DNA from 2 places in the Peribacillus sp. FSL K6-5616 genome. Region 2 is predicted to be linked to the other one. Evidence: predicted binding sites of a transcription regulator. Region 2 holds the regulator's gene; the other holds the start of a gene.
The links. The regulator CtsR, encoded in region 2, represses protease genes until heat stress. The targets are predictions, from matches to a motif close to ATGGTCAATAAAGGTCAAACA.
Positions count from the first base shown of each region.

Region 1: MHB45_RS10500 (ATP-dependent Clp protease ATP-binding subunit) is a predicted target of CtsR. The motif match lies at 8,435-8,455, and genes of this name have one in related genera.

Region 1 is NZ_JBBOYT010000001.1:2,189,711-2,200,854, reverse strand. It holds gene MHB45_RS10545 (ABC transporter permease) at 1-125, shown strand, start outside; gene MHB45_RS10540 (osmoprotectant ABC transporter substrate-binding protein) at 137-1,054, shown strand; gene MHB45_RS10535 (ABC transporter permease) at 1,072-1,734, shown strand; gene speD (adenosylmethionine decarboxylase) at 1,897-2,733, shown strand; gene MHB45_RS10525 (YeiH family protein) at 2,758-3,783, opposite strand; gene MHB45_RS10520 (selenium metabolism-associated LysR family transcriptional regulator) at 3,917-4,810, shown strand; gene MHB45_RS10515 (hypothetical protein) at 5,049-5,954, shown strand; gene MHB45_RS10510 (metal-dependent hydrolase) at 6,454-7,080, shown strand; gene MHB45_RS10505 (C40 family peptidase) at 7,303-7,746, shown strand; gene MHB45_RS10500 (ATP-dependent Clp protease ATP-binding subunit) at 8,494-10,623, shown strand; partial or broken gene pulA (type I pullulanase) at 11,012-11,144, shown strand, end outside.
Region 2 is NZ_JBBOYT010000001.1:5,145,113-5,156,256, forward strand. It holds rRNA gene MHB45_RS25005 (23S ribosomal RNA) at 1-942, shown strand, start outside; rRNA gene rrf (5S ribosomal RNA) at 1,007-1,122, shown strand; tRNA gene MHB45_RS25015 (tRNA-Val) at 1,133-1,208, shown strand; tRNA gene MHB45_RS25020 (tRNA-Thr) at 1,220-1,295, shown strand; tRNA gene MHB45_RS25025 (tRNA-Lys) at 1,338-1,413, shown strand; tRNA gene MHB45_RS25030 (tRNA-Leu) at 1,423-1,504, shown strand; tRNA gene MHB45_RS25035 (tRNA-Gly) at 1,510-1,584, shown strand; tRNA gene MHB45_RS25040 (tRNA-Leu) at 1,597-1,685, shown strand; tRNA gene MHB45_RS25045 (tRNA-Arg) at 1,695-1,771, shown strand; tRNA gene MHB45_RS25050 (tRNA-Pro) at 1,781-1,857, shown strand; tRNA gene MHB45_RS25055 (tRNA-Ala) at 1,867-1,942, shown strand; rRNA gene MHB45_RS25060 (16S ribosomal RNA) at 2,101-3,651, shown strand; rRNA gene MHB45_RS25065 (23S ribosomal RNA) at 3,828-6,760, shown strand; rRNA gene rrf (5S ribosomal RNA) at 6,825-6,940, shown strand; gene MHB45_RS25075 (CtsR family transcriptional regulator) at 7,313-7,774, shown strand; gene MHB45_RS25080 (UvrB/UvrC motif-containing protein) at 7,796-8,347, shown strand; gene MHB45_RS25085 (protein arginine kinase) at 8,344-9,420, shown strand; gene clpC (ATP-dependent protease ATP-binding subunit ClpC) at 9,550-11,144, shown strand, end outside.

The DNA.
Region 1 (11,144 bases), 3.0 Mb from region 2:
CAGAATATATCATCGCTGGTGCAGTTCCGGTAATCATCATGGCTATCCTGGTTGATTATGTATTCTCGATCATAGAGCGAAAAGTCGTACCAAAAGGCTTGAAAGGCATGAAGGAAGTTGCTTGAGGAGGATTACCATGTATAAAAAAAATAGAAATACAATTTTAATGGCCCTTATCGTTTGTGCATTAATGATCACCGGCTGTTCTTTGCCTGGTTTAGGGTCATCTTCTGAAACTACTGTAAAGATCGGTGCCCAAAGCATGACCGAATCTGAAATCCTTGCGAACATGATCGCTCAACTCCTTGAAAGGAATACGGAACTTGATACGAAAATCATCAAAAATCTCGGTTCGAATTTCGTTCAGCAGAAAGCGATGGAGACTGGTGATATAGATATTGCCGCAACTCGATATACAGGGACTGATTTAACGAGTGTCCTGGGACAGGAAATCGAAAAGGACCCAGTAAAGGCGATGGAAATTGTTCAAAGGGAATTCAAGGAACAATATGGGTTCAAATTTTTTGATTCTTATGGATTCGATAACACATATGCCTTTACGATTTCAAATGAATTGGCTGAGGAAAAAGGGTATCAGAGAATATCGGATCTGGAAAAGGATGCAGATAATCTAAGGTTAGGTGTGGATAGTGCTTGGCTGAAAAGAAAAGGGGATGGTTATAAAGGATTCGTCGATACATATGGATTGGAGTTTGGCGAAACTTATCCGATGCAGATTGGCTTGGTATACGATGCAGTCAAAAATGGTCAGATGGATATTGTCCTTGCATATTCCTCAGATGGACGGATTAAGGTTAATGATTTGAAGCTCTTAGAAGATGATAAACAATATTTCCCTCCATATGACTGTTCACCGGTCGTTACTGAAGAATTATTGGAACGGTATCCTGAAATTGAAGAGGAACTTAACAAGTTAATTGGCGAGATCACTACTGAAACCATGCAGGAACTGAATTATGAAGTGGATGGGAACTTGAAGGAGCCATCGGTCGTAGCATCGGAATTCCTTAAAGCACATAAATATTTTGAATAATTGGGAGGTGCAAACTAATGGAAACCTTGCAACAGTTGGGAACTTATTATTCCCAAAATTGGATGTATGTTCTTACTGAATTTTATCGCCATTTTTTAATGTCTGCTTATGGAGTGTTATTTGCAGCAATTGTAGCCATCCCGATAGGCATTTTCATCGCGAAACATAAGAAATTGAGTAATTGGGTATTTTCGATAACGAATGTCATACAAACCACACCAGCATTGGCTATGCTTGCACTCCTGATGCTAGTAATGGGGCTAGGGACAAATACGGTAATCTTATCGTTGTTTTTGTATTCATTACTGCCAATCCTGAGAAACACGTATGTCGGGATTACAAGTATAGATCATACTTATTTAGAATCTGGCAAGGCAATGGGAATGACAAAGCTCCAGTTACTAAGAATGGTCGAACTGCCATTATCTCTATCTGTCATCATGGCTGGCTTACGTACAGCTCTTGTCGTTGCAATTGGGGTAACTGCTGTCGGTACATTCGTAGGGGCAGGCGGACTGGGGGATATCATTGTCAGGGGAACGAATGCGTCAAATGGAACGGCAATCATACTTGCAGGAGCAATTCCGACGGCATTGATGGCCATTCTCTCGGATCTTTTACTCGGATGGCTGGAACGGATTCTTTCACCGATAAAGAAGAAAAAAGTTCATACTGCCTAGAACAAATCAGGAAAATAAAAAAGCCGTTGCATGTTAATGCAATAGCTTTTTCTTAGCTTACCGATTAGAAGTCAGAAGCTTAGACTGGCAGATTTAGTTTTTTATTTCACGAAAAGGGTAACTATAAGGGTAGTCCTAAAAAAAGTATAAGGGGAATCATTCATGAAACTTACACCTGAGCAGCGTATTGAACTTCATGGCTTTAATAATCTTACGAAATCTTTAAGCTTTAATATGTATGATATTTGTTACACAAGAACCAGGGAAGAGAGGGAGTCCTACCTGGATTATATCGATGAACAATATAATGCAGAGCGGCTTTCGAAAATCCTGCACAATGTTGCGGATTTAATAGGGGCGCATGTTTTAAATACGGCCAAACAGGATTATGTCCCTCAAGGCGCCAGTGTAACCATTCTTGTTTCAGAAGGACCTGTCGTCGAAGTACCTATGGGGACTTATGAGGAATCACCAGGGCCTTTACCTGATAATGTGGTCATGCAACTGGATAAAAGCCATATTACCGTACATACTTACCCTGAATACCATCCAAATGAAGGCATTAGCACATTCAGGGCCGATATCGATGTCTCTACATGTGGAGAAATATCACCCCTTAAAGCCCTTAATTATCTCATTCATTCCTTCGATACCGACATTATCACGATCGATTACCGAGTAAGAGGATTTACAAGAGATAAAGATGGGCGAAAATTGTTCATTGACCATGATATTAATTCCATTCAAAACTATATTCCTGATGAAGTAAAAGGTTTATATGACATGATCGATGTAAATGTATATCAGGAAAATATATTCCATACGAAATGTAAGCTGAAAAGGTTCGATATTAATAATTACTTATTCGGTTATACAGAGGAAAAGCTGAATAAAGAGGAAAGGCAAGAAATTATAGAAAGGCTTCAAACGGAAATGGATGAAATTTTTTATGGTGCCAATGTTCCACATCCAATAGAAAAAAACAAGCATGCCGATTAAGGGATGCTTGTTTAAATTGAAAAGTTAATTTAAATGGAAAGCCTGAACCAATACATACCCGAGGCAAGTCAAAAATATAGAGCCAACGAGTCCAGCAATAAAAGGTTTACCGCCATATTTCCTAAAAGTTACAAGGTCAATATTCAATCCTAGTCCCGCCATCGACATAGCCATGAGGATATAGGAAAGCATAACAAGCTTTTCGGCCAAAGGTTCAGGAACTGCACCTGAAGAATAAATGGCACTCATCAATAAAAAACCAAAAATGAACCACGGTATCTGGATGGATTTCCAGGAAAATTTCTTTCCGGTAACCGTTGATCGTTCTTTCCAATTCATGATGAATCCAATTAAAATGGCAACGGGAATGAGCAGGGCCACCCTAGTCAATTTGACCACCACTGCCAAGTCGACAGCCTCATTTCCCCCTGGTGCCGCAGCAGCGATGACGTGAGCAATTTCATGGAGTGTACCACCCGAAAAAACACCATATCCTTGATCGGATAACCCCAATAATGGATATAGGATCGTATATCCGAAAGTGAAGGTTGTACCTAATACAGCAACCGTAGCTACAGCTATTGCTGTATCTTTTTCTTTTGCTTTTATTTGGGAGGAAATTGCCAGTATGGCAGCAGCTCCGCAAATTCCCGTTCCGCAAGCTGTCAATATGCCAAGCTTTTTCTCAACTTTAAATAGGCGGGTCAATCCATAAACTACTAATATACCAAATGCAAGACTAATGGCACCAACTGCAAATGTTTTCGGTCCGGCATTAATAATATCCTTTAGGTTCAAACGCATCCCCAATAAGATAATGCCCACCCTCAAAAGGACTTTACTTGAATAATTTGTCCCAGCAACGGCGTAAGCCGGGACGCCGATCAGCGATTTCCAAACAATACCAATCAGTATTGCAATGACTAACTGTCCCATTATATGAAGGAATGGAAGCACTGCTAAGTATTTTGCTGCAATGGCAATTAGCAAAGTCAATGCTATTCCTTTTGTAAATCCGAGTTTTTTTGTTTCAACTTTTATTTGTTCCAGTGTGATCACTCCATCTATGTTGATGCTTTAACTTTAAAACTAAATTAAAAATAAGTGAAATATATTTTTGCTATTTCAATGATTACTTCTACTTATGATAAAATGAAACGCATAGGAAAATAGGGAGGTAACAATGGATCCGTTAAAAGTATTCGTAACTGTAATCGAACAGAAAAACTTTTCAAGAGCAGGGGATATCCTGAACCTGTCGCAGCCAGGAGTCAGTCTTCACATAAGGAATCTGGAAAATGAGTTAGGAACGAAATTAATTTATCGTTCCCCCAAACAAGTTCAAATAACAGAGCCGGGAAAAATTTTGTATAGACATGCAAAGCAAATGCTTAATCATTATGAAACAGCAAAAAGAGAAATAAATGAATTTAATAACGTGGTTAGCGGAACGATGAAAATAGGTGCAAGCTTCACGATAGGGGAATATTACCTTCCAAAAGTATTGGCAGAATTTGCGGCACAATATCCGATGGTGGATATACAAATCATCATCTCTAATTCAAATGATGTCATTCAAGGAATCCGTTCGAATAAGCTTGATATAGGCTTGATTGAAGGGGAAACGGATTATAAAGATATAGATGTCAGGCCCTTCATGAATGACGAGATGATTGTGGTCGTTCCCCCGGATCATCCACTTTCACAGATGGATCTCATCGAGGGCAATATGCTCCAAAACCAAACATGGGTACTTAGGGAGCAAGGATCGGGGACCCGTACATATTCCGATAAACTTCTTAGCAGTCTTGAGTTAAACATAAAGAAAACCTTTATTTTCACCAGTATCCAAGGAGTGAAAGAAGCGGTGATGGCTGGACTCGGCATTGCCTTGTTATCCCGATTGACAGTACAAAAAGAATTGAAGTCCAATGAATTGAAAACTTTCCATTTGAAAAATGAGCCCCTAATAAGACCTTTTTCGATCGTGAAAAAGTTGGACTTTGAAGCATCAAAAGCCATGGAGCTGTTTCTAAGGAAGGTCGAAGAATTTGCGATAAAGGGCCGTCCTAAATAAAACCCTAAACATTTGCTCATCCTTTCATTTTCAATGAAGAGGTTGGGCATTTTTAACGACGAATTATTATTAATTTTAATGAAAACGTCGAAAGTAATTTGGAATATGTCAATGATTAAACAAATTTTACGTATTTTAACATAATTGCAAACATATAAATTAAATAGATAGTCTCCAGAAAATACCAATTTCCTGTAGACTTTTCCTGATATTAATAATCTTAAAAGGAGCAACCACATTGGCTATAGAGGAGCAGAAAGATAAACGGGTTTCTGTTTTCGACAGGATTATAGGATTCATGCCAAAATTTTATGTGATTGGGACAATTTTAATTTTTGTTTACACGTTAGTTGCGATGGCTCATTTAGGTATCCAAACTTTAAAAAAGCCAGAGGAAACCATTGTACCTGCCCCCCCTGTTTCTCAGGGATTTGAACATACATTGATATCGTTAATCATCGAACCGATCGTAACGTCTGAATTTTATCAAATCATCTTTAACACATTATTCCTTTACCTAGTTTGGATATTGCTATTCCTATTAGCCCCGATTGCTTTTTACCGTTTAAAACACTTTAAATTTTTTAATATCGAAATTGAAATTGAAAAACAAGATGCAGCCGTATATGAAGTATTCAGCATGAGCAGTTCAAAAATGAAATTTGCAGCCTATTTAACATCCGAGGAATTTCAATTGGAGATATCAGAGGAAATTGCCAACAGCAAAGACTTTAAAACACCCTTAATCTATACATTGGACTGTGCCGTGGATTTTTATTCCGATCAATTAGGTCTTTCCTTTACCTATGATATCTATACCCTGAACCAGTTCAAAAAAGCAAAGCTGCCTAAATCCATCAAAGCGATGCTTGATAAGTCCATTCAAACCGGCGATCCGTGCATTACGAATAAAAGCAATAGCGATAGTGAATATTACAAGAACTTTCTTATCCATTATTTCGAAAACATGGACGGGAAATTCGTCACCGTCTTAAATAGTTATCAAACTGAATTCGATACATTCGATAAATCACTGCTTATAATCCTGCAAAACGTCATATACGATTACTATTTACAATATAACTATATTTACGAAGCAAGTGAGAAGTTGGAAAAGAATGAAACCATTTCCCCTAATAATTAAAAAAACCACCCTACAAGTGGTTATTTTTTTTGGAAAGATGATTGTTAATTATATTTTGGACAATTACATTATTACCAATGAGCTCCGACGATTTATTTACATTCTGTTCCCGAAAATCCATGTTCTTTATTTTCTTGGACTTTTTCCCATTTTTAAAATTATTGAAGGCATTTAAAAAAGCTATCTGAATCACTCCCCTTATAGATTAGTATATTCATATTTTGGATAAAATTTCATGAAAAACCTCATTTTACTGAAAAATATTTTGCGTGATTTAAAGTAATGAAAATTACCTACACAAAGCTATTATAGACATTTATAAAAAGTGTTTTAAATGTACGAAAAGGTATTTTATTTGCTCTAATCACTGATTTCTATGGCTTTATTTATAAGAACTAGAGAAATTTTCCCCAAAATGTTGTATAGTTAGGTATGCAGAGATTCGAACAAACATTCGTTTCTTGAGCAGATTACTTCTTAGAGGGACAGGAGAGAGACAGTGAACGGGACAGCACACATGGCTATAGGGGCAACAGTTGGATTCTTGACGGCAAACACACTTCAAACAGATCCAACCACCACTTTATTTTTGGTGGGCATCGGGGGAGTTTCAGGGCTGATGCCCGATATGGATATTGATGGGAAGTTGAGTAATAGGATTACCTTTTCACATAAGTTTATCCGAACGATAGCACAAACGATTGGAATTTTAATGATCATTTATAGTCTTTTGGAAGGCTCTGAAACGGAAAAGTGGATCGGTGCAGGGGCAGGAATCGGAATCATCATTATTTCATCTTTCATTAGGCAAAGGCATATGCTGACTTTGACTGGATTAGCGGTATTAGGAGGCGGTTTATCTTTGCAGGAAAGCTGGTTGTGGCTGTTGGGAGTCTATATAATCTTGGCATCCTTTACACCACATAGAAGTTATACCCATTCGATTGCCGGTATCGCTTTCTTTGGCATCATTGCCTTTCAATTCGAAGCCTTTATGGGGATTGACGGAATTTTCGCCACTTGTTCATTAGGATACATAAGTCATTTAATTGCAGATTTGAAATGTTTACCTTTTAATAAACGTGGGGTAAAACTATTTCTTCCATTTTTCTCAAAAGAATTTTGACAGTGGTTTTTTACCGCTGATTTTTTATGAAGAAAAGATAGTTTTATTAAAGGTGCTTTTCAATATATTGAATGGACACTTGATTCGACTTATTTCTATGTTTTATATGGTCATTCTTCCTAAATCTACTAATTGTAACATATTCGTAAAGATCCTGTGATGCGAGTGATATAGCTTTTCTAGTATATTAGGTTTAGCAAATCACATCAGGGGGTAATTAATTTGTTTAAGAAAATTGTCGTCGGATTGTCATTGGCTATCACGCTTGTAACCGCATCCTTTGCCGGAAACCAAGTGGAAGCTGCTTCATATCATACAAAAGCGATTAAAGTGGCTAAAAGTGAACTAGGTACAAAATATAAAATGGGTGGCATTTCATCATCAGGTTTTGATTGTTCGGGTTTAGTGAAGTATTCCTATCAAAAGGCTGGCAAGAATTTACCAAGAACTGCTGCTGACATATATAAAAAAGGAAAGAAAGTTAAAAGCCTGCAAAAAGGGGACTTAATGTTCTTTGCACCAAATAAAGCGAAAACACCCACACATGTGGCCATATACATAGGAAACAATGAATTCATACACTCGTCATCATCAAAAGGAGTGTCATACGCTAAAACCAATAATAGTTATTGGAAGCAAAAGTATATCGGTGCGAAACGTATATAATAGAAGAAAATCAATTTTAATATAAAAAAGCTAAGAGACTTAATGAAGTCTCTTTCAAATTGTAGACAAAAGGGTTTCGGAAGGTTTCATTCCGAAACCTTTTTGATTTTTTATTGGAATTGAAGCAGCTTTGCGGAAAGGAAAGCATGGCATGGGTTGAACAACGAGGGGACTATCGATATCACCTCAAGTATTAATACTACTTAAAAACAAAAAAAAGACTGTAGGCAAAAGTGTTCTATCTTAAAATTAAAACAAAGATCATTGGAACGGAAGGTGCGAGACTCCTGCGGGAAAAGCGCGTCAAGGGGAGACCCCACAGGTGCGAAGACGCCGAGGAGGCTCCCCAACCGCCCGCGGAAAGCGAGTACCTGGAGTGGAAATCCAACGTTTAAAAATTGTACTAACCTTAAAGAGACTTAATAAAGTCTTTTTTTTGTATTAAAAAATAAGAGTGAATGAGGCACATGGACAAGAGAATTGGCGTTTTGCTAATAGTTTAAGGTTATGGTGAGTCCTGAATTCGGTAATCGGTAGTATGAAGCATTCATGAAAGCTTTTTAGTTGACTGGATATGGATAGTTTAATATGCTAAGCAAACCAAATCGAAGGAATTCCTGTTTTTTGCAAAAAAATTCCCAGACAAAATTATTGAAAGTCAAAGAAGGTCAATGTATAATAAAGTCAGAAAGTCAAAGAAGGTCAAAGATTTATTTTCAATTTAATTTTTTAAAGGAGGAGTACTACATGCTTTGTGAAAAATGCCATGTAAACCAAGCTAATATTCAAGTTCACCTAAATATGAATGGTCAGGAGCATGATGTGAAACTGTGCTCCACTTGTTATAAAGAAGAACGAAACAAACTTGGAGCTGCTATGGGCGGAATGGATATGGGGAAATTCCAATTTAACGGATCTCCAAATTCATTCAATCCATTTAATTATAATGGTGTACCAAAACCGGATTCAGCTGAACATGGCGAGGATGGAGGATTGCTTGAGGAGTATGGCCGCAATTTGACCGATGCTGCTAAAGCAGGACTTATTGATCCGGTTATCGGACGAAATGAAGAAATCAAACGCGTCATTGAAGTTCTAAACAGACGCAATAAAAATAATCCAGTTTTAATCGGTGAACCTGGTGTCGGTAAAACAGCCATTGCTGAAGGTCTTGCTTTAGCGATTGTTGAAGGTTCAGTGCCAGTTAAATTACGTAATAAGCTAGTATATATGCTTGATGTAGCGTCCCTTGTTTCCAATACTGGAATTAGAGGGCAATTCGAAGAAAGAATGAAGCAATTGATCAGCGAATTACAGGAAAGAAAAAATGTCATTTTATTCATCGATGAAATTCATCAACTTGTGGGAGCAGGTTCGGCCGAAGGATCAATGGATGCAGGAAATATCTTGAAGCCTGCACTTGCACGCGGCGAACTTCAGCTTGTCGGAGCAACTACTTTATCCGAATATAGGAAAATTGAAAAAGACGGTGCCCTTGAAAGACGTTTCCAGCCTGTACAGGTTAACGAACCTACAACTGCTGAGGCATTGGTCATCTTACGCGGTTTAAAAGAAAGTTATGAATCTTATCATGGTGTAACATATAGTGAGGAAGCCCTAAAAGCGGCTGTTGAACTTTCAAACCGTTACATTCAAGACCGATTCCTCCCTGACAAGGCAATAGACTTAATGGATGAAGCTGGTTCCAAATTGAACTTGACCATAGAAGACGGCCAGGTAGAAAACATGAAAGAACGACTGGTCCAAATTTATAAAGAAAAAGAAATGGCCTTAAAAGAAGAAGCATATGAAAAAGCTGCCGTTCTTCGTGATGAAGAAGAAAAACTGGAAAAGTCATTGCAAGCAGGGGAAGATGCAATTAAGCCAACCGTTACCGTTGAAGACATTCAAAATATCATTGAACAAAAGACCGGCATTCCTGTAGGTAAGCTCCAAGAAGATGAGCAAGAAAGAATGGTTCATCTCCAAGCGGAGCTGATGAAAAAAGTAATTGGGCAGGAAGAGGCTGTCAAAAAGGTATCCAAGGCCGTTCGAAGAAGTCGTGCCGGGTTAAAATCCAAAAATCGTCCTACCGGTTCTTTCCTTTTCGTCGGTCCGACAGGAGTCGGTAAAACCGAATTGGCGAAAACTCTTGCTGAGGAATTATTCGGGGACAAGGACGCTATGATTCGTCTTGACATGAGTGAATTCATGGAGAAACACAGTGTTTCTAAATTAATCGGTTCTCCTCCTGGATATGTAGGACATGAGGAAGCTGGACAATTGACGGAAAAAGTTCGCCGCAAGCCTTACAGTATCATCTTATTGGATGAAATCGAAAAGGCACATCCGGATGTCATGCATATGTTCCTGCAAATCATGGAAGATGGCCGCTTAACCGACAGTCAAGGCCGGACCGTTACTTTTAAAGATACCGTGATCATCATGACGAGTAATGCAGGAGTCGGTGAGAAACAAAAAGTAATGGGATTCGGTACAAGTTCAGCTGTGGAAGAGGCTTCAATCCTGCAATCTTTAGGCAGCTTCTTCAAACCGGAATTCTTGAACCGGTTCGATAGCATCATTGAATTCTCTGCATTGAAGAAAGAAGATCTTCTGCAAATTGTTGATATCATGATTCACGAGTTAGACGAAACACTTGCTGTAAATGGTTTATCTTTAGATGTGACCATTGAAGCGAAACAAAGGCTAATTGAACTCGGATATCACCCAACTTTCGGGGCGAGACCGCTCCGCCGTGTTCTTCAAGAACAGCTCGAAGATGGTATCACAGACTTTATCTTTGAGCAGCCTGAAGTTAAGAACTTCACTGCAATTGTTGAAGATAACTCAGTGAAAATTATTAAAACACCATAAAGAGTACTAGAAATGCCTCCAAGACCGTAAAACTGTTATGGAGGCATTTTTTTCTTTTTTTGGATTCACTTTTCATTAAACGATAAGTAAGGTCCAGCAAAATGACCTGCTGCTTTCGATTATTAAATATAGATTTCTGAATTTTCGCCATAATTTGCAGATCGGATGTTTTTATGTGTAATGCCTGTGGAATCATAACATTATGGAAGATTCGCTCATGATTATAAAAATGAATAATCCCTGTTCTAAAATGGGAATTTCAATGGAGGAATGACCTATTAAAGATTCACTTTCTTATTTTGAAGAGGAAAATAAAAATAATCAAAAACCTATGGATAATAAACCGGAAAATCAGTTGGAATCCCTGCCGATTGCTAATATTAATCCGGTAAACCCGTCAGAATTGGATGATTTATATTTCTATGAAGGCAAAGATTTAGGAAATTCCTATCTTAAAGATAAAACGGCATTCCGGTTATGGGCACCACTTGCATCTGAAGCCAGGCTAGTTACTTATAAAC
Region 2 (11,144 bases):
CGACCCGCACGAAAGGTGTAACGATCTGGGCACTGTCTCAACGAGAGACTCGGTGAAATTATAGTACCTGTGAAGATGCAGGTTACCCGCGACAGGACGGAAAGACCCCGTGGAGCTTTACTGCAGCCTGATATTGAATTTTGGTACAGCTTGTACAGGATAGGTAGGAGCCTGAGAAGCCGGAGCGCCAGCTTCGGTGGAGGCGTTGGTGGGATACTACCCTGGCTGTATTGAAATTCTAACCCGCGCCCCTTATCGGGGTGGGAGACAGTGTCAGGTGGGCAGTTTGACTGGGGCGGTCGCCTCCTAAAGAGTAACGGAGGCGCCCAAAGGTTCCCTCAGAATGGTTGGAAATCATTCGTAGAGTGTAAAGGCACAAGGGAGCTTGACTGCGAGACCTACAAGTCGAGCAGGGACGAAAGTCGGGCTTAGTGATCCGGTGGTTCCGCATGGAAGGGCCATCGCTCAACGGATAAAAGCTACCCCGGGGATAACAGGCTTATCTCCCCCAAGAGTCCACATCGACGGGGAGGTTTGGCACCTCGATGTCGGCTCATCGCATCCTGGGGCTGTAGTCGGTCCCAAGGGTTGGGCTGTTCGCCCATTAAAGCGGTACGCGAGCTGGGTTCAGAACGTCGTGAGACAGTTCGGTCCCTATCCGTCGCGGGCGCAGGAAATTTGAGAGGAGCTGTCCTTAGTACGAGAGGACCGGGATGGACGCACCGCTGGTGTACCAGTTGTCTTGCCAAAGGCATAGCTGGGTAGCTACGTGCGGACGGGATAAGTGCTGAAAGCATCTAAGCATGAAGCCCCCCTCAAGATGAGATTTCCCATGGCGCAAGCTAGTAAGATCCCTGAAAGATGATCAGGTTGATAGGTCAGAGGTGGAAGCATGGTGACATGTGGAGCTGACTGATACTAATAGATCGAGGACTTAACCAACGCTTTTTAAAAAATGAAATACCTTCTTATTATCTAGTTTTGAAGGAACAACGTTCCTTTTATGTTTGGTGGCGATAGCGAAGAGGTCACACCCGTTCCCATTCCGAACACGGCAGTTAAGCTCTTCAGCGCCGATGGTAGTTGGGGGTTTCCCCCTGTGAGAGTAGGACGCCGCCAAGCAGTTATATATGGAGGATTAGCTCAGCTGGGAGAGCATCTGCCTTACAAGCAGAGGGTCGGCGGTTCGATCCCGTCATCCTCCACCATTTTTACACTTGCCGGTGTAGCTCAACTGGTAGAGCAACTGACTTGTAATCAGTAGGTTGGGGGTTCAAGTCCTCTTGCCGGCACCATTTTCATACAAGCTTGATATAGCATATATAAATAGTTTATATGAGCCATTAGCTCAGTTGGTAGAGCATCTGACTTTTAATCAGAGGGTCGAAGGTTCGAATCCTTCATGGCTCACCATTTTATTATGCGGGTGTGGCGGAATTGGCAGACGCACCAGACTTAGGATCTGGCGCCGCAAGGCGTGGGGGTTCAAGTCCCTTCACCCGCATGTTCGCGGAAGTAGTTCAGTGGTAGAATACAACCTTGCCAAGGTTGGGGTCGCGGGTTCGAATCCCGTCTTCCGCTCCACTATTTATTTATGCCGGGGTGGCGGAACTGGCAGACGCACAGGACTTAAAATCCTGCGGTAGGTGACTACCGTACCGGTTCGATTCCGGTCCTCGGCACCATCTTAATATGCGCCCGTAGCTCAATTGGATAGAGCATCTGACTACGAATCAGAAGGTTGTAGGTTCGACTCCCGCCGGGCGCACCATGTTTTTTTCGGGAAGTAGCTCAGCTTGGTAGAGCACTTGGTTTGGGACCAAGGGGTCGCAGGTTCGAATCCTGTCTTCCCGACCATTATTTTTTGGGGCCTTAGCTCAGCTGGGAGAGCGCCTGCCTTGCACGCAGGAGGTCAGCGGTTCGATCCCGCTAGGCTCCACCAAAAAAACTTGACAAGCCGATTTGGGTTTGTTATGATATGAAAGTTGATTCTTTAAGAAGAGTCAAATTGCTCTTTGAAAACTGAACAAAACAAAGCGCCAACGTTAAATTTTAAGTGAGCACACACTATCAAAAAAGCAAATGAGCAAGTCAAACATTTCTTCGGAGAGTTTGATCCTGGCTCAGGACGAACGCTGGCGGCGTGCCTAATACATGCAAGTCGAGCGAATCGATGGGAGCTTGCTCCCTGAGATTAGCGGCGGACGGGTGAGTAACACGTGGGCAACCTGCCTATAAGACTGGGATAACTTCGGGAAACCGGAGCTAATACCGGATACGTTCTTTTCTCGCATGAGAGAAGATGGAAAGACGGTTTACGCTGTCACTTATAGATGGGCCCGCGGCGCATTAGCTAGTTGGTGAGGTAATGGCTCACCAAGGCGACGATGCGTAGCCGACCTGAGAGGGTGATCGGCCACACTGGGACTGAGACACGGCCCAGACTCCTACGGGAGGCAGCAGTAGGGAATCTTCCGCAATGGACGAAAGTCTGACGGAGCAACGCCGCGTGAACGAAGAAGGCCTTCGGGTCGTAAAGTTCTGTTGTTAGGGAAGAACAAGTACCAGAGTAACTGCTGGTACCTTGACGGTACCTAACCAGAAAGCCACGGCTAACTACGTGCCAGCAGCCGCGGTAATACGTAGGTGGCAAGCGTTGTCCGGAATTATTGGGCGTAAAGCGCGCGCAGGTGGTTCCTTAAGTCTGATGTGAAAGCCCACGGCTCAACCGTGGAGGGTCATTGGAAACTGGGGAACTTGAGTGCAGAAGAGGAAAGTGGAATTCCAAGTGTAGCGGTGAAATGCGTAGAGATTTGGAGGAACACCAGTGGCGAAGGCGACTTTCTGGTCTGTAACTGACACTGAGGCGCGAAAGCGTGGGGAGCAAACAGGATTAGATACCCTGGTAGTCCACGCCGTAAACGATGAGTGCTAAGTGTTAGAGGGTTTCCGCCCTTTAGTGCTGCAGCTAACGCATTAAGCACTCCGCCTGGGGAGTACGGCCGCAAGGCTGAAACTCAAAGGAATTGACGGGGGCCCGCACAAGCGGTGGAGCATGTGGTTTAATTCGAAGCAACGCGAAGAACCTTACCAGGTCTTGACATCCTCTGACAACCCTAGAGATAGGGCTTTCCCCTTCGGGGGACAGAGTGACAGGTGGTGCATGGTTGTCGTCAGCTCGTGTCGTGAGATGTTGGGTTAAGTCCCGCAACGAGCGCAACCCTTGATCTTAGTTGCCAGCATTCAGTTGGGCACTCTAAGGTGACTGCCGGTGACAAACCGGAGGAAGGTGGGGATGACGTCAAATCATCATGCCCCTTATGACCTGGGCTACACACGTGCTACAATGGATGGTACAAAGGGCTGCAAACCTGCGAAGGTAAGCGAATCCCATAAAGCCATTCTCAGTTCGGATTGCAGGCTGCAACTCGCCTGCATGAAGCCGGAATCGCTAGTAATCGCGGATCAGCATGCCGCGGTGAATACGTTCCCGGGCCTTGTACACACCGCCCGTCACACCACGAGAGTTTGTAACACCCGAAGTCGGTGAGGTAACCTTCATGGAGCCAGCCGCCTAAGGTGGGACAGATGATTGGGGTGAAGTCGTAACAAGGTAGCCGTATCGGAAGGTGCGGCTGGATCACCTCCTTTCTAAGGATAATTACGAGAGCGCTTTTGTTTTGTTCAGTTTTGAATGAGTAATTCATTCAAATAGGAAAGACAGTCATCACGATGTGATGGATTCTTTCTGCTTTGTTCCTTGAAAACTAGATAATAGATAGAAGGCAATTAATTTTTTTCAAAGCATCTGTAAGATCTTTTTTAACGGTTAAGTTAGAAAGGGCGCACGGTGGATGCCTTGGCACTAGGAGCCGATGAAGGACGGGACTAACACCGATATGCTTCGGGGAGCTGTAAGTAAGCTTTGATCCGGAGATTTCCGAATGGGGAAACCCACTGTTCGTAATGGAACAGTATCTTTACCTGAATACATAGGGTACTGAAGGCAGACCCGGGGAACTGAAACATCTAAGTACCCGGAGGAAGAGAAAGCAAACGCGATTTCCTGAGTAGCGGCGAGCGAAACGGAATTAGCCCAAACCAAGAGGCTTGCCTCTTGGGGTTGTAGGACACTCAACATGGAGTTACAAAGGAACGGGGTAAATGAAGCGACCTGGAAAGGTCCGTCGAAGAAGGTAAAAACCCTGTAGTTGAAACTTCGTTCCCTCCTGAGTGGATCCTGAGTACGGCGGGACACGAGAAATCCCGTCGGAAGCAGGGAGGACCATCTCCCAAGGCTAAATACTCCCTAGTGACCGATAGTGAACCAGTACCGTGAGGGAAAGGTGAAAAGCACCCCGGAAGGGGAGTGAAATAGATCCTGAAACCGTGTGCCTACAAGTAGTCAAAGCCCGTTAATGGGTAATGGCGTGCCTTTTGTAGAATGAACCGGCGAGTTACGATTTCATGCGAGGTTAAGTTGATGAGACGGAGCCGCAGCGAAAGCGAGTCTGAATAGGGCGAATGAGTATGAGGTCGTAGACCCGAAACCAGGTGATCTACCCATGTCCAGGGTGAAGTTCAGGTAACACTGAATGGAGGCCCGAACCCACGCACGTTGAAAAGTGCGGGGATGAGGTGTGGGTAGCGGAGAAATTCCAATCGAACCTGGAGATAGCTGGTTCTCTCCGAAATAGCTTTAGGGCTAGCCTCAAGATGAGAGTATTGGAGGTAGAGCACTGATTGGACTAGGGGCCCCCAACGGGTTACCGAATTCAGTCAAACTCCGAATGCCAAATACTTATTCTTGGGAGTCAGACTGCGAGTGATAAGATCCGTAGTCGAAAGGGAAACAGCCCAGACCACCAGCTAAGGTCCCAAAGTATACGTTAAGTGGAAAAGGATGTGGAGTTGCTTAGACAACCAGGATGTTGGCTTAGAAGCAGCCACCATTTAAAGAGTGCGTAATAGCTCACTGGTCGAGTGACTCCGCGCCGAAAATGTACCGGGGCTAAACGTATCACCGAAGCTGTGGATTGACACCGTATGGTGTCGATGGTAGGAGAGCGTTCTAAGGGCGTTGAAGTCAGACCGGAAGGACTGGTGGAGCGCTTAGAAGTGAGAATGCCGGTATGAGTAGCGAAAGAAGGGTGAGAATCCCTTCCACCGAATGCCTAAGGTTTCCTGAGGAAGGCTCGTCCGCTCAGGGTTAGTCGGGACCTAAGCCGAGGCCGAAAGGCGTAGGCGATGGACAACAGGTTGATATTCCTGTACCACCTATACATCGTTTGAACGATGGGGGGACGCAGAAGGATAGGGTAAGCGCGCTGTTGGATATGCGCGTCCAAGCAGTTAGGCCGGAAACGAGGCAAATCCCGTTTCCATTAAGGCGGAGCTGTGATGGCGAGGGAAATATAGTACCGAAGTTCCTGATTCCACGCTGCCAAGAAAAGCCTCTAGTGAGATGTAAGGTGCCCGTACCGCAAACCGACACAGGTAGGCGAGGAGAGAATCCTAAGGTGTGCGAGAGAACTCTCGTTAAGGAACTCGGCAAAATGACCCCGTAACTTCGGGAGAAGGGGTGCTTTTTAGGGTGAATAGCCCAGAAAAGCCGCAGTGAATAGGCCCAGGCGACTGTTTAGCAAAAACACAGGTCTCTGCGAAGCCGCAAGGCGAAGTATAGGGGCTGACACCTGCCCGGTGCTGGAAGGTTAAGGGGAGAGGTTAGCGCAAGCGAAGCTTTGAACCGAAGCCCCAGTAAACGGCGGCCGTAACTATAACGGTCCTAAGGTAGCGAAATTCCTTGTCGGGTAAGTTCCGACCCGCACGAAAGGTGTAACGATCTGGGCACTGTCTCAACGAGAGACTCGGTGAAATTATAGTACCTGTGAAGATGCAGGTTACCCGCGACAGGACGGAAAGACCCCGTGGAGCTTTACTGCAGCCTGATATTGAATTTTGGTACAGCTTGTACAGGATAGGTAGGAGCCTGAGAAGCCGGAGCGCCAGCTTCGGTGGAGGCGTTGGTGGGATACTACCCTGGCTGTATTGAAATTCTAACCCGCGCCCCTTATCGGGGTGGGAGACAGTGTCAGGTGGGCAGTTTGACTGGGGCGGTCGCCTCCTAAAGAGTAACGGAGGCGCCCAAAGGTTCCCTCAGAATGGTTGGAAATCATTCGTAGAGTGTAAAGGCACAAGGGAGCTTGACTGCGAGACCTACAAGTCGAGCAGGGACGAAAGTCGGGCTTAGTGATCCGGTGGTTCCGCATGGAAGGGCCATCGCTCAACGGATAAAAGCTACCCCGGGGATAACAGGCTTATCTCCCCCAAGAGTCCACATCGACGGGGAGGTTTGGCACCTCGATGTCGGCTCATCGCATCCTGGGGCTGTAGTCGGTCCCAAGGGTTGGGCTGTTCGCCCATTAAAGCGGTACGCGAGCTGGGTTCAGAACGTCGTGAGACAGTTCGGTCCCTATCCGTCGCGGGCGCAGGAAATTTGAGAGGAGCTGTCCTTAGTACGAGAGGACCGGGATGGACGCACCGCTGGTGTACCAGTTGTCTTGCCAAAGGCATAGCTGGGTAGCTACGTGCGGACGGGATAAGTGCTGAAAGCATCTAAGCATGAAGCCCCCCTCAAGATGAGATTTCCCATGGCGCAAGCTAGTAAGATCCCTGAAAGATGATCAGGTTGATAGGTCAGAGGTGGAAGCATGGTGACATGTGGAGCTGACTGATACTAATAGATCGAGGACTTAACCAACGCTTTTTAAAAAATGAAATACCTTCTTATTATCTAGTTTTGAAGGAACAACGTTCCTTTTATGTTTGGTGGCGATAGCGAAGAGGTCACACCCGTTCCCATTCCGAACACGGCAGTTAAGCTCTTCAGCGCCGATGGTAGTTGGGGGTTTCCCCCTGTGAGAGTAGGACGCCGCCAAGCCATTTAAAAAGATCAGCCATCCGGCTGGTCTTTTTTGTGTATGTAAAAAAAATTTTCCCGTTTTCAGGGACAGCACGGGCTGGCCTTATTTGAATTGGTTGCCATATCATGAGGAGGAATGGATGAGCTGGGTAAATGGGGCAGAATTTAAGTGATGAAACCTTAAGCAGAAGAAAAATTTCAGGTTTTACATCCATTTATATAGGGTATTTATGTAAGATATTTCATCTTTTATGTTCAATGGGGTATGTAACTACATATAATTTGGAGAAAATGGATATTACAGAAAGAAAGTGCGTTTAAGTTGCAAAATGCATTATTCCTTGTATAATAATAGTCAAATATAGTCAAAGTCAGAATGGAGGAGGCTGAGTGAGAAACATATCTGATGTTATCGAAACTTATTTGAAGCAAGTACTTGAAATAAGTCAAAAAGATATCTTGGAGATTAAAAGAAGTGAAATAGCAGATAAATTTCAGTGTGTTCCTTCTCAAATCAATTACGTAATCAATACCAGGTTTACCATCGAGAGAGGTTATGTTGTAGAGAGTAAGCGTGGAGGCGGAGGTTATATACGCATCATGAAAGTGGAATCACAGGATTCCGTGCAACTTATCAACCAATTATTATCGCTTATTGGTTCCAGGGTAACTCAATCGATGGCTGAAGGAGTAATTTCACGACTGATGAATGAAGACGTCATTAATGAAAGAGAAGCAAAGATTATGATGAGCGTCATAGATAGATCGGTGATTTATATCGACCTGCCTGACCGCGATGAGCTTAGGGCAAGAATTTTAACTGCGATGCTTACGACTTTAAAATATAAATGAAACTGGCAGAGGTGATGAACGTTGATTTGCCAAGAATGTCATCAAAGGCCTGCTACCCTGCACTTCACCAAAATCATCAATGGAAAAAAGACTGAAGTCATGATTTGTGAGAAATGTGCTCAGGAAAAAGGTGAAATGTTCATGGAGGCAGGTGGACCTGGTTTTTCAATAAATAATTTATTAGCAGGATTGTTGAATATGGAGTCGAATATTCAACAGACAAAGGCAAATGCATTTCCGAAAACGGAAGAGAGGCGTTGCCCGAATTGTCATCGATCTTATAAAGAATTTGTCCATATTGGCAAGTTTGGCTGTGCCGAATGTTATAAAACGTTCAATGAACAGTTAAATCCCATTTTAAAGAGGGTTCATAGCGGCAATACAGCACACATAGGGAAAATTCCAAAAAGGATTGGCGGCGCCATATATCTTCGAAAACAAATTTTGGATTTGAAAGAAGTTTTAAAGGTCCACATTGATCAAGAGGAGTTTGAGAAAGCGGCAGAAGTAAGAGATAAGGTTCGTTCCCTTGAAAAAAGGTTTGAAGCACAAGAGGGAGGCGAGGAATTATGAGCTTGGAAAAGTTTGTAGAAAACGCCTTGAGTTCCTGGATGAGTGCCGAAGGGCCGGAAATCGATATTGTATTGAGTTCGCGGATTCGGCTGGCCAGGAATTTCAAAGACTTTACCTTCCCAACCTCCTTTTCGAACGAAGAAGCTAATAAAATCATTGAATTGGTCAAAAAAAGAATCGAAGAGGAAGTAACCCCGGAGATTGGAAAATTGGAGCTATTAGAGATTGACCAATTGCAGCCACTGGAAAAGCGCGTTCTGGTTGAAAAACATTTAATCAGTCCTCATTTAGTTGAAGATTCAGCGAAAAGCGCATGTCTCCTTTCGGAAAATGAAGAAATAAGTATCATGATAAACGAAGAGGACCATCTCCGTATTCAATGTTTAATGTCGGGGTTGCAGCTAAAGGAAACCTTAAAGATTGCAAATGTTCTTGACGATTGGATTGAAGAATCCATAGACTATGCATATGATGAAGAAAGAGGATACCTGACTAGTTGTCCGACTAATGTGGGAACAGGGTTAAGGGCTTCAGTCATGATGCATCTGCCGGGCCTGGTCCTTACACAGCAGATGAATAATATCATACCGGCTATCAACCAATTGGGGTTGGTGGTTCGAGGGATTTATGGAGAGGGCAGTCAAGCGTTGGGGAATATTTTTCAAATTTCCAATCAAATCACCCTTGGAAAATCGGAAAGGGATATCGTTGAAGATCTAACGAGTGTAGTGCAACAAATCATAGCCCAGGAACGGTCAGCGAGGGATGCATTAGCGAGGACTTCCCACATACAATTAGAAGATAGAATTTTCCGTTCATATGGGGTTTTGTCCAATGCTCGAATCATCGAGACCAAGGAAGCAGCTACATGTATCTCCGATGTTAGGTTAGGGATAGATCTTGGGTATATAAAGAATATTTCCAAAAGCATTCTAAATGAATTGATGATTTTGACGCAGTCGGGATTTTTACAAAAGTACGCAGGCGGCCCTTTAAGACCCCATGAAAGGGATATCCGTAGAGCAGCACTCATCCGGGAACGCTTGAATTTCACGGAATCTTCCTCCTCATAGAGGTTATTGACCTCTTTAGGGAGAATTAAATTTCATTAATAGATATGGAGCAAGAATAAGCTTCTGCCATTACTTAGAGAATTGCCAGCAATTTTATTCAAAACGAAAATTCTTAAGGAGGAATTCCCTATGATGTTTGGTCGTTTTACTGAAAGAGCCCAGAAAGTATTAGCATTAGCCCAAGAAGAGGCAATCCGTTTAGGTCATAATAATATTGGCACGGAACATATTTTACTGGGCCTGGTCCGAGAGGGTGATGGTATTGCAGCCAAAGCGTTATATGCTCTTGGATTGGGTCCGGAGAAGATTCAGAAAGAAGTGGAAAATTTAATTGGCCGTGGACAGGATACGGCTCAAACGATACATTATACCCCAAGAGCCAAGAAGGTCATTGAGCTTTCCATGGATGAAGCAAGAAAATTAGGTCACTCATATGTTGGGACAGAGCATGTCCTTCTAGGTCTTATACGAGAAGGGGAAGGTGTCGCTGCCCGCGTATTGAATAATCTGGGAGTAAGTTTAAATAAAGCTCGACAACAAGTATTACAACTTTTGGGCAGCAATGAATCAGGTGGTCATCAAGGTTCAGCCGCTGCAAATGCAAGCACGCCGACACTGGATGGCCTTGCCCGTGATTTAACGGCGATTGCCAGGGAAGGAAGCTTGGATCCGGTTATCGGAAGAAGTAAGGAAATACAGCGTGTCATTGAGGTATTAAGCCGTCGTACAAAAAATAACCCAGTATTGATCGGTGAACCCGGCGTTGGTAAAACAGCCATTGCTGAAGGGCTTGCCCAACAGATTATCAATAATGAGGTACCTGAGATTTTACGTGATAAACGCGTCATGACACTTGATATGGGTACTGTTGTGGCTGGCACTAAATACCGGGGTGAATTTGAGGACCGGTTGAAGAAAGTCATGGATGAAATACGCCAGGCGGGTAATATCATCCTATTCATCGACGAATTGCATACATTGATTGGTGCAGGTGGTGCAGAAGGTGCCATCGATGCCTCCAATATCCTTAAACCATCATTGGCCCGTGGTGAATTACAATGTATCGGTGCTACAACTTTGGATGAGTACCGCAAGTATATTGAAAAGGATGCTGCCCTTGAACGTCGCTTCCAGCCAATCCAAGTCGATGAGCCGACAATTGAGGAATCCATCCAAATTCTCAAAGGTCTTCGTGACCGTTATGAGGCACATCACCGCGTATCGATCACTGACGAAGCGATTGATGCTGCAGTCAAATTATCAGACCGTTATATTTCCGATCGCTTTTTACCTGATAAAGCGATTGACTTGATTGATGAAGCTGGTTCCAAAGTTAGGCTGCGCTCATACACAACGCCACCCAACCTAAAGGAACTTGAAGTGAAACTAGATGATGTTCGCAAGGAAAAGGATGCTTCCGTTCAGAGTCAGGAATTTGAAAAAGCTGCTTCGCTTCGCGATACAGAACAACGCTTAAGAGAACAATTGGAAGAAACGAAAAAAACTTGGAAAGAAAAACAAGGGCAGGAAAACAGTGAAGTGACTGTGGATGACATTGCACATGTCGTATCCAGCTGGACGGGAGTGCCGGTCACTAAATTGGCGCAAACGGAGTCAGACAAACTGCTTAATATGGAGTCAATCCTCCATGATCGTGTAATTGGGCAGGAAGAGGCCGTCATTGCGGTTTCTAAAGCAGTACGACGTGCAAGGGCAGGATTGAA